2 regions of the Microbacterium sp. LMX7-1.2 genome follow, and region 1 is predicted to be linked to the other one. Evidence: predicted binding sites of a transcription regulator. Region 1 holds the regulator's gene; the other holds the start of a gene.
The links. Region 1 encodes HrcA, which represses chaperone genes, less so after heat shock. Its sites were predicted from a motif close to TTNGCACTCGNNNNNNNCGAGTGCNAA; they were not measured.
Positions count from the first base shown of each region.

Region 2: a site for HrcA is predicted at 4,325-4,351, ahead of groES (co-chaperone GroES). Genes of this name have one in related genera too.

Region 1 covers NZ_JBEGIL010000001.1:3,652,831-3,660,375, forward strand. Annotated here, with positions in the region: gene lepA (translation elongation factor 4) at 1-394, shown strand, start outside; gene MRBLMX7_RS17920 (DUF1990 family protein) at 395-928, shown strand; gene MRBLMX7_RS17925 (DUF1990 family protein) at 939-1,592, shown strand; gene hemW (radical SAM family heme chaperone HemW) at 1,594-2,811, shown strand; gene MRBLMX7_RS17935 (carboxylesterase/lipase family protein) at 2,856-4,271, opposite strand; gene hrcA (heat-inducible transcriptional repressor HrcA) at 4,394-5,425, shown strand; gene dnaJ (molecular chaperone DnaJ) at 5,463-6,578, shown strand; gene MRBLMX7_RS17950 (16S rRNA (uracil(1498)-N(3))-methyltransferase) at 6,592-7,320, shown strand; gene MRBLMX7_RS17955 (HIT domain-containing protein) at 7,365-7,545, shown strand, end outside.
Region 2 covers NZ_JBEGIL010000001.1:1,101,042-1,108,586, forward strand. Annotated here, with positions in the region: gene MRBLMX7_RS05405 (dynamin family protein) at 1-333, opposite strand, end outside; gene MRBLMX7_RS05410 (dynamin family protein) at 330-2,237, opposite strand; gene MRBLMX7_RS05415 (hypothetical protein) at 2,309-2,548, opposite strand; gene MRBLMX7_RS05420 (hypothetical protein) at 2,630-3,724, opposite strand; gene groES (co-chaperone GroES) at 3,942-4,238, opposite strand; gene MRBLMX7_RS05430 (class I SAM-dependent methyltransferase) at 4,396-5,601, shown strand; gene MRBLMX7_RS05435 (hypothetical protein) at 5,604-6,815, opposite strand; gene MRBLMX7_RS05440 (hypothetical protein) at 6,812-7,545, opposite strand, start outside.

The DNA of each region.
Region 1 (7,545 bases):
CGCCGGACAGCAGGAGGCCGACCTCGTGAAGGTCGACATCCTGCTGCAGGGCGAGAAGGTCGACGCGTTCAGCTCGATCGTGCACCGCGACAAGGCCTACGCCTACGGCACGATGATGGCCGAGCGGCTGCGCAAGCTCATCCCTCGCCAGCAGTTCGAGGTGCCGATCCAGGCGGCCATCGGCGCGCGGATCATCGCGCGCGAGACCATCCGCGCGATCCGCAAGGACGTCCTCGCGAAGTGCTACGGCGGTGACATCACCCGCAAGCGCAAGCTCCTCGAGAAGCAGAAGGAGGGCAAGAAGCGCATGAAGATGGTGGGTCGCGTCGAGGTCCCCCAGGAGGCGTTCATCGCGGCGCTCTCCGGAGACGTCGAGGGCAAGGACAAGAAGTAGATGCGTTTCCCGCGGTACGAGCGGGGCGCGACACGGCATCCGCTCGTCGGGGTGGCGGCGGGGATGCGGGTGGACGAACGGTCGATCCCGGTCCCCTCGGACGCGCAGGACGACGTCGCCGCACTGATTCGATCCTGGGAGTTCAAGCGCCGAGTGGGTTTCGGCACCCCTGAGGGGGCGCCGACCGCGGGGCAGGAGGGGATGCTGTCGAAGCGCGTGCTCGGCGTGCTGTTCCGCGAGCCGGTCCGGGTGGTCTGGGCCGACGGTCATGGGTTCGGGTACGAGACGATGCCCGGTCATCCTCTGTACGGCGAGGAGTCGTTCGTGCTCGACCACGGCGTCTTCACGGCCAGATCGATCTCGATGCCGGCCACGCCAGGCTGGCGTCTGCTCGCACCGGCGCTGCGATTGATGCAGCGCACGACCCATGCCCGATACATCCGCGTCGTCTCCCAGGAGGTCGTGCGGCTCCGCGACTCGCGTCGGCTGACTGGTGGACCTCGACCGGGTGATCGTCCAGGCGACCACGGGTAGGCTGGACGGCATGCGGCGCGGGACTTTCCGAGACGACACGGTTGACTATGCGGCTGTGGGTGCGACCCATGCGCCCGACCTCATGCAGTACCCGCCGGAGCACAGCATCCCGGCGGAGAGTTCGTGGCGCATCGGCAGCGGATCCGAGCGCTTCGAGACCGCGGGCGAGTCACTGCTCACGTGGACCGCGCAGCGCGCGTCCGGACTCGCCGTCGAGGACGTCCGTCCTGCGCCCGGCCCCGCCTACGCGGGCGTGAGCTTCGACGCGGAGGGCACCCCGATCGCGCCGAGCAAGAACGAGGTCGAGCAGCGCTTCGACGCGGAGGGCACGCCGTTCGCCGGCCCCGGGATGACCCTGCGGGTGCGCGGACGGGTCGGCAGCATGAGCGCCGACGCCGAACTCCGGGTGATCTCGGTGACCGAGGAGAAGAGACGGGTGGGACTCGTGCTGGGAACGGTCGGCGGATCTGTCGTGCGCGGTGAGGAGTCCTTCGACGTTGAGTGGCGCGAGGACAACGACGAGGTGTGGTTCACGGTGCGCGCCTTCGACGCCCCGAACTCTCTGCTCTACCGCACGATCCCCGCGCTCGTGAAGCGTCGGCGGCGGGAGCTGTTCGCACGCTACCTCCGCGCGATCTCCCCGATGTACGCGACTCCCGTCTGAGATGGCGGGACCCCTTCCCCTCGGCGATCCGGCTCCGGCCGACGGACGGCTCCCCGGCGATCTCACGATCGATCGTGCTGTGCCGTTCTCGGCGTACCTGCACGTCCCGTTCTGCAGCGTGCGCTGCGGATACTGCGACTTCAACACCTACACCTCGAACGAGCTGCGGGGCGCGAAGCAGGAGGACTACGCGTCGACGCTGATCACCGAGATCGATCTGGCTCGCCGTGTGCTGACGGATGCCGGGGCGTTGCGCCCCATGGATACGGTGTTCTTCGGCGGGGGCACCCCCACCCTGCTGCCCGCGGGCGACCTGGCCCGGATGCTGGCCGCGGCGACCGAGGCGTTCGGCCTGGCGGACGGCGCCGAGGTCACCGTCGAGGCGAATCCCGACACGGTCACGCCCGAGGTCGCGCGCACGCTCGCCGACGCGGGTGTGACGCGTCTGTCGATCGGCATGCAGTCTGCCGTGCCGCACGTCCTCGCCGCGCTCGACCGCACGCACCGTCCCGAGAACGTGCGCACCGCGGTGGCCGCGGCTAAGGATGCCGGACTCGCCGTGAGCGTCGACCTGATCTACGGCGCGCCGGGGGAGTCCCTCGCCGACTGGGAGGCGTCTCTCGACGCCGCGCTCGCGCTGGACTCCGACCACATCTCCGCCTATGCGCTGATCATCGAGGACGGCACGAAGCTCGCGAGACAGATCCGTCGCGGCGAGGTCCCGACCCCAGACGACGACCTGCAGGCGGACATGTACGAGCTGGCGGACGCGCGACTCGCGGCCGCCGGGTACGAGTGGTACGAGGTCAGCAACTGGTCGAAGACCCTCGAGCAGCGGTCACGGCACAACCTCGCGTACTGGCGGGGGAGCGACTGGTGGGGGTTCGGTCCCGGGGCTCACAGCCACGTCGCGGGGCTGCGCTGGTGGAACGTCAAGCATCCGGCGGCGTACGCGCAGCGACTCGCCACATCTGAGTCACCGGCCGCCGGCACGGAGCGTCCCGACGCGGAATCGCGGATGCTGGAGCGCATTCTGCTGCTGAGTCGGATCCGCGAGGGCATCGCGACATCCGACCTGCGGGCGGACAAGCGCAGCCGCGTGGCCGGACTCATCGCCGACGGACTCGTGGAGGGGGAGGCCGCGATGCGCGGGCGGGTGCAGCTCACGCTCCGTGGTCGCCTGCTCGCCGACGCGGTCGTGCGCGAGCTCACCGACTGAGCGCGTCTCCTGACCGACCTGCCCTTCACGCCGCTCGCAGGGCCTCAGGGGAGCAGGTCGAGAGCCTCGGCGCGTCGCTGCGGACCCGTCGAGCTCTCGACGTCGAACACCCGGGTCGTGCGCTCCGGGCCGTAGGTGGGCCATCCAGGATCACCCGTCGTGATGAACGAGATCCACGCACGATGCATCTCGTCGGCGAGACGCTGAGGGGCCTCGGTGCCGGCGAGACGTGTCGTCTCGGGGTCGTCGAGCCTGTCGAACACGAACCCGAGCTCGAGCGCGTGGGCCGCGCGGAGATCGCGGATCGGACTCGGCCACGCGAACTCGTACACGTAGGTCGGAGCGCGCCGCGCCCGCGCGACACGGGTCAGCGGCGCACGCAGCATGACGTCGGTCGCGAGCTGGCCGAAGATCTCGCCCGTCGACGCACCGGGGAAGGCCCTGCGGTAGGCCGCGACGGCTCGCGCCGGGATCCGCAGCGCCGACCGGGCGAGCAGGAGCTTCAGCCGACCGATGCCGGCGAGCGCGTCCGGGGCGAACCACAGCCGATACTCGTCGGTGTTGCTGCCGATGAGCAGCGGTACGTCGATCTCCGGGATCACCTCGTGCGGAGAGCGCGGGAGCGAGTCCTCGTCGATCGCGAACTGGAATCCGGGTGCGCCCCCGAGCGGAGAGGATCCGGATGCCTGTTCCCGTCGTGCGTCGAGCAGTCGATCGGGGCTCACTCCGAGAAACGACGCGCGGTCCTGGGCGATGCCGAGACGTTTCGCGAGCTGCGCGGTGACGCGTCCTGCCTTCGATGGAATCTGCGCTTCCAGCGGCCCCGACTCGATGATCGCGCGGGCGACCAACGCACGCGAGTCCGCCCGCGCGAGCAGACCGGCGACGATCGCGCCGCCCGCCGATTCGCCCATCAGGGTGATCTGCGACGGATCGCCGCCGAACGCGGCGATCTCGCGGTGCACCCACTCGAGGCCGGCCGCGGCGTCGAGCAGTCCGAGATTGCGCGGTGCTCCGTCGAGCACCGAGAAGCCCTCCGAGCCCAGTCGGTAGTTGATCGAGGCGAACACGATCCCCGCACGGGCGAAACCGGCACCGTCGTAGAGCGACAGAGCCGCGGTGCCGCGTTCGAGCGCACCGCCGTGGATCCAGAGGACGACCGGCGCGCCTGCGGCGTCCATCGGCGCCCACACGTTCACGGAGAGGATGTCCTCGCCGGGGATCGCGACCGATCCCAGCAACTCGCCGATCGCGGCGGCGTACGGGCGTTGCGGCGCAGTGGGCCCGAACGCGGTCGCCTCCCGCACACCGGACCAGTGCTCCGCGGGGTGCGGCGCCCGGAAACGGCGGTCGCCGAAGGGTGCAGCCGCGTAGGGGATGCCGAGAAAGCGGCGGACGCCGTCCACGACTTCCCCGCGCACGATCCCGCTGGACAGAGTGGTGTCGGTGGCATCGCTCATGCTCGTCATCGTAGAGGCGTTCCGCGCATCCGCTCCGAGGGCGAGTAGAATTGGCACTCGAAGCCGGTGAGTGCCAGACCAAGGGGGCCCCGGCGCGACGAGTTCAGACGAGGGGAGAGGCGATGGTCAGCGAGCGAGGCCTCCAGGTGCTGCGCGCGATCGTGCAGGACTACGTGGAGACCCACGAGCCCGTCGGCAGCCGCTCCATCGTCGACCGATACTCCTTCGGGGTCTCGGCAGCAACGATCCGCAACGACATGGCGCTGCTCGAGGACGAGGAGCTGATCGCGGCACCGCACACCTCCTCGGGGCGCGTGCCCACCGACAAGGGCTACCGCGTGTTCGTCGACCACCTCGCCCAGCTGCGCCCGCTCTCGGTGGCGCAGCGCTCGGCGATCGAGTCCTTCCTCACGGACCCCGCGGATCTCGACGACCTCATGGCCCGGACGGTCCGCGTGCTCACGCAGCTCACGGGTCAGGTCGCTCTCGCGCAGTACCCCTCTTTCGCCCGCGCGCAGCTCACCCACATCGAGCTCGTCGCCCTGGCCCCGAACCGCCTGCTGATCGTGCTCGTCACGGACGCCGGCGGCGTGTCGCAGCGCATGGCGCAGCTGCCGTCCGACATCGACGAGGCCGACATGGGGCTGCTCCGGGCGCGCCTCTCGGCCCTGCTCACCGGCCGGGCCGTGAGCGATGCGGCCGAGCGGGTCCGGGCACTGCTCGACGGCGACGACCACGCGAACGACGCGGTGCTGCGCACGCTCGCGACCGTGATCGTGGAGGAGCTCGGCACCTTCCGGCAGGAGCGCCTGGTGATGGCGGGCGCGGCGACGCTCGCACGTCGCGAGCACGACTTCCGCGGCAGCATCCATCCGCTCCTGGAGGCGATCGAGGAGCAGGTGACCCTGATCCGCCTCATGAGCGAGATGGAGACCGACGCGCACGGTCTCGCGGCGAGCATCGGCGCCGAGAACGCGTCGTTCGGTCTCGACGAGGCGTCGATCGTCGCGAGCAACTACGCCGCGCGCAGCGGCACGGCACGCGTCGGGGTCATGGGGCCGACGCGCATGGACTATCCGAGCAACCTCGCGGCGGCACGGGCCGTGGCCCGCTACCTGTCGCGGATGCTCGACGAAGACGAGGCGTCCCGCTGACGCGGACGCCCAGAGAACACACGCAGAAGGGCCATTTGTGGCGGACCACTACGAGGTACTCGGCGTCTCCCGCGACGCCTCCACCGACGAGATCAAGAAGGCGTACCGGCGACTCGCCCGGCAGCTGCACCCGGATGTGAACCCGGGTGAGGAGGCCGCCGAGAAGTTCAAGCTCGTGACGCACGCCTACGACGTGCTGAGCGACGACGACTCGCGCCGCCGCTACGACATGGGCGGCGGTGACGGCGCGTCGGGCAACTTCCAGGGCTTCGGCGGCTTCGGGGACATCTTCGAGACGTTCTTCGGCGCGGCCCAGGGCGGCGGACGCGGGGCCAGGCCCCGGTCGCGACGGGAGCGCGGACAGGATGCTCTCGTGCGCGTCACGCTCGATCTCGGGGATGTCGTCTTCGGTGCGCACCGCGACATCGAGGTCGACACGGCCGTGCTGTGCGAGACGTGCAACGGCTCGTGCTGCCAGGAGGGAACGTCGCCCGTCACCTGCGACATCTGCGGCGGCTCCGGGCACGTCCAGCGCCAGGTGCGTAGCCTGCTCGGCAACGTCGTCACCTCGCAGCCCTGCGGCACCTGCGAGGGCTACGGCACGACCATCCCGTACCCGTGCGGCACGTGCGGCGGCCAGGGCCGTGTGCGATCGCGTCGCACGGTGTCGCTGGACATCCCCGCGGGGGTCGAGACGGGTCTCCGTCTGCAGCTCCCCGGATCGGGCGAGGTCGGCAAGGCGGGCGGCCCGAACGGCGACCTGTACGTCGAGGTCACGGTGAACCCGCATCCCGCGTTCAGCCGCGACGGCGACGACCTGCTCGCGACGCTCGAGGTCGCGATGACCGACGCGATCCTCGGCACCGAGACGAAGATCCAGGGGCTGGACGGCGAGGTCGACCTCGAGATCCGGGCGGGCGTGCAGTCCGGCGACGTGCTCACGATCAAGGGTCGGGGGATCACCCCGCTGCGCGGCACCCAGCGCGGCGACCTGCGGGTCGGCGTGCAGGTTCTGACGCCGACGAAGATCGACTCCGCGCAGCGCGCGCTGATCGAGGACTTCGCGAAGAAGACCAAGGCGCCGGCTCCGCAGCTCGCCCAGTTCCAGCAGGGACTGTTCTCGAAGCTCCGCGACCGGTTCCGCTCGCACTGACCCGAAGGACGCCGTGGCCCTGCATTTCCTCGTCGAGACGTCCTCGGACGCCGTCGCCGGCGACCTCGTGTCGCTGACCGGTGCCGAGGCGAAGCACGCCGCGGTCGTGCGTCGCCTCCGCGTGGGCGAAGCGGTCACCGTCGGCGACGGTTCCGGGGTCTGGCTGACCGGGACGGCGGAGCAGGTGTCGCCGTCGCTCGTCGACGTCCGGGTGTCGGACAGGCGGGTCGACCCGGCACCGAGTCCGCGGCTCGTCCTCGTGCAGGCGCTCGCGAAGGGCGACCGCGACGAGCTCGCGGTGCAGGCCGCGTGCGAGCTCGGCGTGGATGAGATCGTGCCCTGGCAGGCGAGCCGCAGCGTGTCGCGCTGGGAGGGTCCGAAGGCCGTCAAGGGGCGGGAGCGCTGGGCGACCATCGTCCGCGAGGCGGCCAAGCAGGCCCACCGGTCCTGGGTGCCCGAGGTCGCGGCTCCGGCATCCACCAAGGATCTCGCTGCCCGCGCGGCCACGCAGCGCGTGCTGCTGCTCGACCCGACGGCTCCTGACCGGTTGTCCGCGCTCGTGCCGGACGGACGCGACATCGTGCTCGTCGTCGGCCCGGAGGGCGGGATCGCGGATGCCGAGATCGAGGCGCTCGTCGCGGCGGGTGCCGAGCGCGTCCTGCTGGGCGACACCGTTCTGCGGACCTCGACCGCCGGGCCCGCCGCCGTCGCCGTGCTCTCGACCGCGCTGGGGCGCTGGTGACAGCTCTCCCGGCCCGGTCGGTGGACGATCGGTAGACTGGCAGCATGTCCGAACCCTCGATCTTCACGCGCATCCTCGACGGCGACATCCCGGGTGAGATCCTGCTGGACACCGGCCGGGTGTTCGCGATCCGGGACATCGATCCGCAGGCGCCGCTGCATGCGCTCGTGATCCCCAAGACCGCGGAGTACCGCGACGTCACGGAGCTCGCCGCCGGCGACCCCG
Region 2 (7,545 bases), 2.6 Mb from region 1:
CACCAGCCTCCCCCGTTCCCGATGGATGGGCATGCGTCGCGGTGGGCCGGACCGCGGATGCAGGGTGATCGTCGGCGTCGCGGAGTAGTGGTACCAGGTCACGACCCTGGTGCACTCGCCCGTGTCGGTGGGAGCGATCTGCTCACCCAGGATCGCGTTCAGCAGCGTCGACTTCCCAGCCTTCACCATGCCGGCGAGAGCCAGTCGCAGAGGTTCACGCAGACGCGCGTCGAGCTCGTCGATCGCACGCAGGGCGGCGGCATCCTTTGCATAGACCGAACGCGTCGTCGTCAGGAGATCCCCCACGATCTCGCCCATCCCGGTGACCGTCATCCGTCCACCCGACCGGTTCCGGACGCCTCCGCGAGCGCGCGCGCAGGCGAGGCAGCGGACTCGATCGCCGCTGCGGGATCGAGTTCCAGCGGGGGGATCCTGCTGCGCATCTCCTCGAGCTGGTCGATCCTGGTCTGCAGGGCGCGCACGCGCGCGTCCCGATTCGAGGTGTAGGCGGTCGCTGCGAGCTTGGCGGCGTTCAGCGCCTCCGACAGCGAGCGATGCAGCTCCTCCGCCATCGCTCCGAAGTGATCGCGCGCGGTGCGCTGCACCAGGCGCAGCCGGTCCTTGAGCTGCTTGCCGACCTGGAAGATGACCTCGTCGATGTGCCGACGGACTATCGCCTTCGCCTCCTGCTGGCGTCGCCCGAGGCGCGCGCTCATGTCCTCGCGATACGCGCGTCTGCCCACGAGCACTCCCGCGAGCAGAGACAGCGGATTGATCAGGGACATCCCGATGAGTCCCGTGACGAGACCGACCATGAGGACGCCGCCGTACGAGCCGCGGACTCCGATGTAGATCTTCTCCCCTGCGCTGAGCTGTCCCGAGTCGATCCCCGAGATCTCGTCGACCGCGTCGAGCACGCCCCGGGTGTCCCCCACCTCGATCGTGGGCAGCTCCGCCTCGCCCTTGCTGAACAGGTCGGCGACCTCCTCGGACAGCCAGGTCGACCTCTCGTCCGTCCACACGAAGGTCTCCGCGACCGCTGCCGCCACTCGCTGGTCGAGCCACTCCGCGATCTGATCCCAGATGGGTCCGGGGTCTCCCTCGTCGATGGACTTCTCCGCCTCCCGCATCACACGGCGAAGGCGATCGCGGAGGTCGTGCTCCATGTCGGCGACGAGATCGGCGATGCCGTCGGTCAGCATGACCTGCCACCGCGCGGAGCGCCCCCGGAACTCGTCTGCGCGCTCTTTGGCCTCCTCGAGCTCTGCGATCATGCGTGGCGTGTCCTCGGGGTTCAGGAGGGCGCTCATCTCCGTACGCAAGGAGACGGAGAGCTGGTCGACGACAGACAGCAGGTCGTGGACCGCACCACGGTGGTGGATGAGCTCGGCTCGTCCGAGCACCTCCCGTCGCAGATGCGCCACCAGACCGGGGAATCCCGATTCGTCGTTCAGGATCCGGTCCTGGGTCTCGGCCGCCAGCAGCCGCAGATCGCTCGAGACGGCGAACACGGGGACATCGCCGATGTCCCGCAGATGACGGCGGTCGATCTCCTCGACCTCTCGCCACTCGGGATAGAGGTCGGTCTTGGCGAGGACCGCGGCGACGTTCGGCGAGATGCGCATGGCGTGCCGCAGGAACTGCACCTCCGGCGCCGTGTACTCCTGCGAGGCGTCCGACACCATGAGGACGGCGTGGGCGGAGGCGATCGCCGCCAGGGTCGTCAAGGCGTTGGCCGATTCGAATCCGCCGACGCCCGGTGAGTCGACCAGTTGCAGTCCGCCCTTGAGGATCTCCCTCGGCAGCAACACCTCTGCCGACAGGATGCCGCGCTCGTTATCGGGGTTCCCGTTCACGGAGATGTACTCGGAGAGCTCGTCCAGCGCGATCTCGCGCCGAGTCACCACGTCCTCGCCGGACGGCGTCGATGAACCCTCGTCATGCTCCAGGACCCAGACGGACGGCTCCGCCGCGTACCCCACGATGGTCGGGACCGTGGTGGCGACATCGTCGTCGACCGTGCAGGCGGGCGCATTCACGAGGGCGTTGATGAGCTTGCTCTTGCCCTGTTTGAACTCTCCGACGACCACGACCCGGATGCCGGGGTCCTGAAGGCGCCTGCGTGTCTGGTCCAGACGGGCGGCGAGGTCGGCGCGTCCGGAGGACGCGGCGATCCTCGCGACATCGCGCACCGCGTCGACGACCCCGCTCTCCTCAGCGCCGGATGTGTCCCCCACCACGCCCCCTCGTGTCCTACGTCCCCCGCGGAGGGTGGTGCACCACCCTCGCGCGTCCCCAGTGATCGGAGTCAGACGGCGAAGTCCGCCCCCGGTGATCCCCCGTCGACGTCGTGTGTGGCACCCGGGTCATCTCCCCAGATGACGTCGGGGTCCATCTCCCAGTCGGAGGAGATCACGTTCTCGATCTCGGCGGTGAACATGTTCGACCCCGTGAGGTCGCCATCCAATGCCGAGTCCGTCCAGATTCCCGCTTCGAAGTCCGCCGGTTCGGCCGGCGGTTCCGGCTCCATCGGTGCGTCGTGCCTCATGTCCTCACGACCTCCGTGTCGGGTGCTTCGCAGTGTACTGGTGTGCCCGGCTGCCTACCAGAGGCAGCCGGGCAAGAGGGGTCAGAACGCGATGTCGTTCAGGTCCCCGGACGGGTTGACGACCGTGACGTCCGAGACGTCGACGTCGAGCGATCCGTCGGTCATCGAGTTGTCCTGGAAGGAGTCCGTCGCCGTCCATGTCTCCGAGTCGTCGAACATCGAGTTGTCCTGGAACGAGTCGTTCACGGACCAGGAGTTGTCCGTCATCGAGTTGTCCGAGTTGTCGGTCGTGGAGTTATCGGAGTTGTCCGTCATCGAGTTGTCCTGGAACGAGTCGTTGATCGACCAGTTCTCCGAGAAGTCCTGGTTGAACGAGTCCGTGTACGACTCGTTGCCGATCGACACGTCGCCCATCGTGATGTCGGTGTCGATGTGCGTGAGCGTGCCGTCGTTGCCCGCCGCCACTGCTCCGTCTCCGGAGGCGGTGATGTTCGTGTTGGCGAACGTCTGGTTGACGTCACCGCCACCCGAGGGCGTCCCGTAGCCCAACCCGGCCAGTCCCGTCGCGCCGGCCGACGCCGCCCCGGCGGAGGTGGAGATGTTCTGGTTCACCGACTGGTCGCTCAACGTCGTCCGTGCGTCGATCGTGAAGTTGCCCGCACCGCCGACACCTGCGCCGCCCCCGCCGATGGTCACGTCGTTGAGACCCGAGTTGAACTGGCGCGTGCCGATGCTGATCGAGTGGTCGTTCAGCGTCGTGTTGCCCGAATCGTTCACCGAGTTGTCCTGGAACGAGTCGTTGATCGAGTTGTCGGAGTTGTCCGAGTTGTCCGAGTTATCGGAGTTGTCCGAGTTGTCCGAGTTATCCGAGTTATCCGAGTTATCGGAGTTGTCGGAGTTGTCCGTCGTCGAGTTATCGGAGTTGTCCGAGTTGTCGGAGTTGTCCGTCGTCGAGTTGTCCGAGTTGTCGGAGTTGTCCGAATTGTCCGAATTGTCCGAATTGTCCGAGTTGTCCGTCCACGAGTTGTCGGAGTTGTCGGAGTTGTCGGAGTTATCCGAGTCGTCCGAGTTGTCCGTCCACGAGTTGTCGGAGTTGTCCGAGTTCCCGTTCGCGACGTTGTCGAGGCCCAGATTCCACTGAGCACCGAGCATGTTGTCGTTGTCCTGCACAGCCATGATGTTCCCCTGTTCGTGAGTGCCGAGTGGCAAGTGCTACGAGTCTGCGCGCGAAGAGCGCGATGGGCATCGGGAGGGGACCCTGCGCTTGCAGAGGACTCGATAGGGGGTCGACAGGGTGTTCGCGTGTTCGGATAGGGGATCGGCCAGGACCTGACTCACGATACGGAAAGGGCCCGGATGCGTGATGCATCCGGGCCCTTCCGAGGACGTGGTCTCAGCGGACGACGACCGCGAGGACGTCGCGAGCGGAGAGGACGAGGAACTCGTCCGCGCCGAACTTCACCTCGGTGCCGCCGTACTTGCTGTAGAGCACGCGGTCGCCGACGGCGACGTCGAGCGGGACGCGGTTGCCGTTGTCATCGATGCGACCGGGGCCGACCGCCACGACCTCGCCCTCCTGGGGCTTCTCCTTGGCGGTGTCGGGGATGACCAGGCCACTCGCGGTGGTCTGCTCGGCCTCGACCTGCTTGATGACGATGCGGTCCTCGAGCGGCTTGATGGAAACCGACACGGTCTACCTCTTCTTTCTTGACGCTGACACGAAAGACTCGTTCGCACTCTCAACCCGAGAGTGCTAACAGCAGTCTACGGCGTCGGCTGGCACTCATGCAATGCGAGTGCCAGCCGGCCGCAGGAGCACGTCGGAACCCCGCACCTACACTGAGGTGGTGGAGATGACCGAGCTGCGCGCCCTGCTCACCCCCGAGGGACTCGATCTGCTGGATGCACTCGGACCCGTGGACGGTGTCGCCGACGTCGCGCGCTCCGTGTCCCGGCTCCGCGCGGCCGGCCACGCTCCCGATCTCGTCTCGGCCGTCGTCGGCCAGGCTCACCTCCGCTCCAAGGCGGCGGCCAAGTTCGGCGACTTCGCGGCACGGATGCTGTTCACGCGGTCAGGACTCGAGCAGGCCACCCGCCTCGGCGTGGCCGCGCGGCACGCGCAGCGTATGCGTCGTGCGGGGATCACGCGGATCGCCGACCTCGGATGCGGGATCGGCGGCGACGCCCTCGCCTTCGCCGGTGCAGGACTCGAGGTGCAGGGTGTGGATGCAGACGAGGTCACGGCGGCCATCGCCGCGTACAACCTCGCACCGTTCGGAGACGCCGCACAGGTGCAGCATGGGATCGCCCAGGACCACGTGCCCGCTCCGGCCGACGATCAGGCGATATGGCTGGACCCCGCACGACGGACCTCCGGCCACGGCGAGACGCGACGCGTTTCCTCCGACGACTACTCCCCGCCTCTCGACTGGGCGTTCAACGTGGCCTCCCGTCAGCCGACCGGGATCAAGCTCGGTCCGGGTCACGATCGCGACGCCCTTCCCGTCGAGGCCGAGGCGCAGTGGGTGAGCGCCGACGGCAGCGTGGTCGAACTCGTGCTGTGGACCGGCCCGCTGGCACGCGAGGGCGTGCGCCGGGCGGCCCTCGTGATCCGCGGAGACCGCTCGCACGAGCTGACTGCGGGGGCGGATGCCGAGGACGAACCCGCCCGCGATCTCGGAGCCTTCCTCCACGAGCCGGACGGCGCGGTGATCCGCGCGCGCCTGATCGGCGACGTGGCCCGCAGCCTCCAGGCGGGCATGCTCGACGAGCGCATCGCCTACCTGACCTCGGATGCCGCCCTCACGAGTCCGTTCGTGCAGTCGTTCCGAGTGCGCGAGACCATGCCCGCGAACCCGAAGGCGATCAGCGCCGTGCTGAAAGCCCACGACATCGGCGCTCTCGAGATCAAGAAGCGCGGCATGGACATCGATCCTGCGGCGTTCCGCAAGAAGCTCACGCTGCGCGGCGACGCCTCGGCGACGCTCTTCCTCACGCGCATCGGCGACCAGAGACGCGCGATCCTCGCCGACCGGGTGACCGCGGCCGACTGAGCTCAGCCGCCCGACTCCGACGTCGGCACCTCGACGAGGATCGGATCCTGATGCTCGCCGCCGAGTTCGATGTACGAGATGCCGATGTCGGCGGGGTCGCCCTGCTCGATCGTCAGGTACGGACTGCCCCACCCGGTGAACCGGATCCTCAGCGTCCACAGCACGGTGGTGCCGTCGTCCGCCGTCTCGAGGCTGAATGCGCGAAGGCCGCCGTTCCGGTCGTCGGACACCTGGCATGCCGTGGCCTCGCTCGCCGCATCCACGACCATGCACTGCACGAAACCGCCGCTCTGCGTGCCGTCCGCAGGCCGCTCCGCCAGCCAGACCGGCTCGTCGTGGAAGTATCCGACGATCGACAGCCCGGGCAGGTACCCGTCGGCGACCAGCGCCTCAGCACGCTCGCGCTCCGCGCCGTCGAACTGACCGAGCATCGTGTCGTTGATCTCCCAGCGGTAGATCCATGCCAGCGGCTCGCCGGAGGTCGTGAAACCGACGGTGGCCGAGATCGACGTACCGTACTCCTCAGCGGGGTCGTCGGGATCAGAGACCGGGACCGAGAGAGACACGTTCAGCGGCTCGCCGCCCTCGGCGTCGGCGCGAGCGCACTGGTCCTGGGAGGCCTCGCCGACGTCGAGCACGACGCAGGCGAGCTCGCCGTCTCGGCGGGTCGCGTACCAGACGACCGTGTCATCGTCTTCGGCGATGAGACGCACGCTTCCGTCGTCGTAGTCGTCACCGGCCTGCAGCTCGACGCGCCGCTCCTGCTGCCCCGGGCTGAGCGCGGCGGCGTCCGAGCCGCGACCGAAGAGGGCCCACCCGGCGGCGACGCCGACCAGGAGGAGCGCGAGGGATGCCGAGATCACGACCCGGAGATGCGTCTGCACGACGCGTCTCCACGAGGCTGCCGGATCCGCCGACGGCTCAGAGGACGGACGCCCGCCCGACGGCTCAGAGGACGGACGCCCGCCCGTCGGCTCCCGGGGCGTGTCGACGACTCGAGGAACGGGTGTCTCCGTCGAAGGCTCGTCCTGCGCCACCCGCCCGTCCGTCGCGTCGGGCTCGACGGTCTCGCCGAGGTCCGGGCGGCCGGACGGCATGCTCCTGGCGGACTCGAGGTCGGCCAGGCGCCGGGCCTCCTGATCGGTCAGCCGGCCATCGCGTCCGTAGGCCTTGCCCTGCAGTGCGCGGAGCTCGGCGGCGTCATCAGGACTCATCGGCCGGCTCCTTCTCGCGTGATCGTGAGGTACTCCTGCGCAAAGGCGGAGGTGTACTCGTACCGCGTCATCGTGCCGTCGTCTCCGACGTGCTCGAGCACGAGCGACTCGTCATCGCCGGTCATGAACCACGGATCCTGACAGACCATCTCGAGCTCCGGCTGCGATCCGTCGTAGACGAGACACCTCCGCTGAGTCTCCTTGTCGAGCCCCACCCACAACGGCACCCCGTCGTCGTAGCCGACGACTGCCACGGAACGACCGTCGAATCCCGCATCGGTGAGCGACGCGGCCACGGCGGCCTGCTCGCGGCTGGCGAACATGTTCGACGTCTGCGACGACGCTATGTATCCGTACGAGACCACGGCCGGGTCGCCGTCACGCGTGAGATACAGCTGTGCGCCGACCTCGTACTCCACGTCGTCCTCACCGTCTGCGACCACGATCGAGCTGCGGAGACCGCCCGCGAGCGCCTGCTCCCGCGATGTGCACGAGGGAACCGTGGACGCCCCGTCGCCCAACACCATGCACACGATGGAGCCCTCGTCCTTCGTCGCGTACCAGACGACCACGTCGCGCTCGGTCGTGACCGCCCGGACCGAACCCTGGTCGAAGGTCCCCGACGCGACCAGCTGACTCTGCGATTCCTGCTGCTCGGCCGACAGCTGCACGGTCGCGGCACGTCCGTCGCCGAACATCGCCCATCCGAGCAGCACGCCGAGCGCGACGC